DNA from 2 places in the Buttiauxella gaviniae genome. Region 1 is predicted to be linked to the other one. Evidence: predicted binding sites of a transcription regulator. Region 1 holds the regulator's gene; the other holds the start of a gene.
The links. Region 1 encodes PhoB, which activates phosphate uptake and scavenging genes when phosphate is short. Its sites were predicted from a motif close to CTGTCATAAAACTGNCNNAT; they were not measured.

Region 1 (2,202 bases):
AGTTCGCGGGATTCATTCAGCGTGGCAACGGAATCATGGTTCCCTGCCAGAACCACCAGAGAGCAGCCGGTCGCCTGAAGCAGCACCACAAAGCGGTTGTACAGTTCACGGGCATAGCTTGGCGGCGATCCGGTATCAAAGATATCGCCAGCAACAATTATGGCATCCACATGATGTTCGACGGCCGCGTTCAGTAGCCATTCAAGAAAAGCCTGGTGCTCCGGCCCGCGGCTTTTGGTATAAAAATTTTGACCAAGATGCCAGTCCGATGTGTGAATGATGCGCATATCTATCCCATGCCAGAAAAAACCTGCGGGGATTATAAGGCCTGGCATCACGAAGGGCACTTATGGTTGTCATAATTCAAGGTGATGAGTCATTGAGCGGTCATGTTTTTCATAAATCTGTCATAAATCTGACGCATAATGGCGCGGCATTGAAACAACAATAATTATTCCTTGAGCAAGGCGAATCATGGCGAAGCGTATATTAGTCGTAGAAGATGAAGCTCCAATCCGTGAAATGGTGAGCTTTGTGCTTGAGCAAAACGGTTTTCAGCCCGTAGAAGCGGAAGATTATGACAGTGCAGTGAATCTCCTTATCGAACCTTTCCCCGATCTGATCTTGCTGGACTGGATGTTGCCCGGCGGCTCCGGGATTCAGTTTATCAAACACCTCAAGCGTGAAGCCCTGACGCGTGAAATACCGGTGATGATGCTGACGGCGCGTGGCGAAGAAGAAGATCGCGTGCGCGGCCTTGAAGTCGGTGCGGATGACTATATTACCAAACCGTTTTCTCCGAAGGAGCTGGTGGCCCGCATCAAAGCTGTGATGCGCCGTATTTCGCCGATGGCGGTTGAAGAAGTCATTGAGATGCACGGGTTAAGTCTTGATCCCTCATCACACCGTGTGATGGCGGGTGAAAACCCATTAGATATGGGGCCAACGGAATTTAAGTTATTACACTTCTTTATGACGCATCCGGAGCGGGTGTACAGCCGTGAACAGTTGCTTAATCACGTCTGGGGCACCAATGTTTATGTCGAAGACCGAACGGTGGACGTCCATATTCGGCGGTTACGCAAAGCGCTCGAACACAGTGAACATGACAGAATGGTACAAACAGTACGCGGTACGGGCTATCGGTTCTCAACCCGTTTTTAATTCTTTCTCAGGAGAGTGACGCGTGCTGGAACGGTTGTCATGGAAAAGGCTGGTGCTGGAGCTGGTGCTCTGTTGCATTCCCGCCGCCATTTTAGGCCTCATCTTTGGCCATTTACCCTGGTTTTTATTACTGTCTGTCACCGGGCTGCTGGTCTGGCATTTCTGGAATTTGCTGCGTTTGTCGTGGTGGTTGTGGGTGGATCGCAGTATGACGCCGCCGCCGGGGCGGGGGAGTTGGGATCCACTGCTCTACGGCCTGCATCAGATGCAGTTGCGTAATAAAAAACGCCGTAAAGAGCTGGGAAGTCTTATCAAACGCTTTCGTAGCGGTGCGGAATCGCTGCCCGATGCGGTGGTGCTGACCACTGAAGAAGGGACAATCTTCTGGTGTAACGGGCTCGCTCAGCAACTCCTGGGTTTGCGTTGGCCGGACGATAACGGGCAAAACATTCTTAACTTATTGCGTTACCCGGAATTCACCCGTTATCTGTCCCAAAAAGATTTTGCCCGCCCGCTAACGCTGGTGCTTAACAATGGTCGCCATCTGGAATTTCGCGTGATGCCTTACAGTGACGAACAGTGGCTGCTGGTGGCGCGGGATGTCACTCAAATGCACCAGCTTGAAGGTGCGCGGCGCAACTTTTTCGCCAACGTCAGCCATGAGCTGCGAACGCCGTTGACCGTGTTGCAAGGCTATCTTGAGATGATGCAGGACCAGGCGCTGGAAGGGCCGCTGCGGGAAAAAGCGCTCGGCACAATGCGCGAACAAACTTCGCGCATGGAAGGGCTGGTTAAGCAGCTTCTGACGTTATCCAAAATTGAAGCGGCTCCGGCGATGGTGCTCAATGAAAAGATTGATGTGCCTTTGATGCTGCGTGTGGTGGAGCGCGAAGCGCAAACGCTCAGCCAGAAAAGGCAAACGCTACAGTTTGAAATCGATTCCACTCTGAAAGTGTTTGGTAACGAAGAGCAACTGCGCAGTGCGATTTCGAATCTGGTGTATAACGCGGTAAACCACACGCCAGAAGGGACGCATAT
Region 2 (2,202 bases), 1.1 Mb from region 1:
TCTGCGTCCAGAGCAGCAGGCAAACCACAAAAACCGCGAGCAGGATGAACCATCTGTACTTTTTCACTACATTCTCCACATCGTTAACTTTTAATGCTAAGTCTGGCATAGGCTCCCTAAACCGGGCGTCACTCTAGCGCATATATTATTTAAGAATCATCATATTGATACCACTTTGTAATCAGCTACGCTTAGAGGGGTAATGACTTAATAATAAGAGGTATGCATGCGTATTATGATCCGCTCTATTCTTGTAATAGCGCTTTTTTGGATCGGTTTACTCCTCTCCGGCTACGGTGTTCTGATTGGGAGTCACGAAAATGCGGCGGGTATGGGGCTACAATGTAAATATCTGACTGCACGAAATGTCGCCACCGCGCAGTATATTCATACTAAAACAGGAATTATTGGTTTGAGCGATTGCCCTGTATTGCGTAAAAGTGACAATGTCATCGATAACGGTTGATAGAGAACAAGATTAACGGATCGTATAAACTGAACATAAACAAACGCCGCTATTACGCGGCGTTTGTTCTTTCATCAGAATGGATATTCGTGATAACCCATTTGCTCAGAAATAGTACGTGCGGCGTCGTGAAGCATAGCCACATATTCATGAAGGCGATCTTCAGAAAAACGTAGCGTTGGGAATGAGATACTTAAACCTGCAATGACAACACCGAAGCGGTCAAATACCGGTACGCCGATGCAGCGCAAACCTTCTTCCTGTTCCTCGTTGTCTTCGCCATAACCTTGCTTACGCACGGTATCCAGCACATCTAACAGTTCGTCAGTACAGGTAATGGTACGTTCGGTGCTGCACTTATATTCCACATCGGCAAGAATTTCGCGCACTTCCTCGCGATCGCGCCATGCCAGAAGCACTTTACCAATGGCGGTACTGTAAAGCGGGTTACGGCGACCAATGCGTGAATACATACGCAGGTTGTACATTGAATCAATTTTGTGGATATAGACAATGCTGTCTTCATCCAGCGCACCCAGGTGGATGGTTTCTTTGGTCAGGCGCGACAGCTCGCGCATTTGGATGTCAGCACTGCGAATCAAATCAACGTTTTGCAACGCGCGCGCGCCAAGCTCAAACAGCTTTAGCGTCAGGGAGTACTTTTCAGATTCACCTTCCTGAGCGACATAACCCAAGGATTTCATTGTCTGTAAAAAGCGATAGACGGTGCTTTTTGACATCATAACGCGTTGCGATAATTCAGTAATACCAATTTCGCGTTCTTCGCCAAGCGCCTGCAAGATGCCAAAAACTTTCAGGACAGAAGAGACAGAATCAGGTTGTTTATCCAGATCTGCGATAGCCATTAAATCACCTCGATCGCATTTGTTTTATAAAAATCAGAACTGGTTTTTAGTATAAATTGACTACCATGTCATCGCAATGAATCTATTCTAATTCGTTACAAATCTGCGACATATCCCCTAAATTTAGTGCTATTATTATTCCTCTTCGAATATATCCCATGAAGTCAAACTTTCCCTATGGATAAAACTCTTGTTGATGGGCTGCCATTATCCCAGCGCTATGGTGCTATTTTAGCCATTGCGTTAGGTATTACGATGGCGGTGCTAGACGGTGTCATTGCAAACGTAGCGCTTCCCACCATTGCCCGAGATCTCAACGCCAGCCCGGCAGAATCTATCTGGATCGTTAATAGCTACCAAATTGCCATCATTGTTTCGTTACTCTCTATGTCATTTTTGGGTGATATTTTTGGCTATCGCCGAGTCTACCAATGTGGGCTCGTACTATTTTGTATGACATCACTTTTCTGCGCGCTCTCTGATTCATTAACCATGCTGACATTTGCCCGCGTACTTCAGGGCTTTGGCGGCGCGGCATTAATGAGCGTAAATACCGCGCTAATTCGGCTTATTTATCCGCAAAAATACCTTGGCCGTGGGATGGGAATAAACTCGTTTATTGTCGCCGTGTCCTCTGCAGCAGGGCCAACCATTGCCGCCGCGATTCTTTCCGTTGCTTCATGGAAATGGCTGTTTTTGATTAACGTCCCAATTGGCATCATCGCCCTCTTACTGGCGCTTCGTTTTCTAACGCCTAACCAACAAAAATCTCAGGGGCAGCGCTTTGACATCCCAAGCGCGGTGATGAACGCGTTAACCTTCGGCTTATTAATCTCAGCGATTAGCGGCTTTGCTCAGGGCCAATCAGGC

Region 2: a site for PhoB is predicted at 1,425-1,444, ahead of kdgR (DNA-binding transcriptional regulator KdgR). Genes of this name have one in related genera too.

Annotation. Positions count from the first base shown of each region.
Region 1 covers NZ_JBFMVT010000002.1:2,877,783-2,879,984, forward strand. Annotated here, with positions in the region: gene sbcD (exonuclease subunit SbcD) at 1-287, opposite strand, end outside; gene phoB (phosphate response regulator transcription factor PhoB) at 475-1,164, shown strand; gene phoR (phosphate regulon sensor histidine kinase PhoR) at 1,187-2,202, shown strand, end outside.
Region 2 covers NZ_JBFMVT010000002.1:3,931,491-3,933,692, reverse strand. Annotated here, with positions in the region: gene mgrB (PhoP/PhoQ regulator MgrB) at 1-67, opposite strand, end outside; gene AB1E22_RS18735 (YobH family protein) at 227-466, shown strand; gene kdgR (DNA-binding transcriptional regulator KdgR) at 541-1,332, opposite strand; gene AB1E22_RS18725 (MFS transporter) at 1,510-2,202, shown strand, end outside.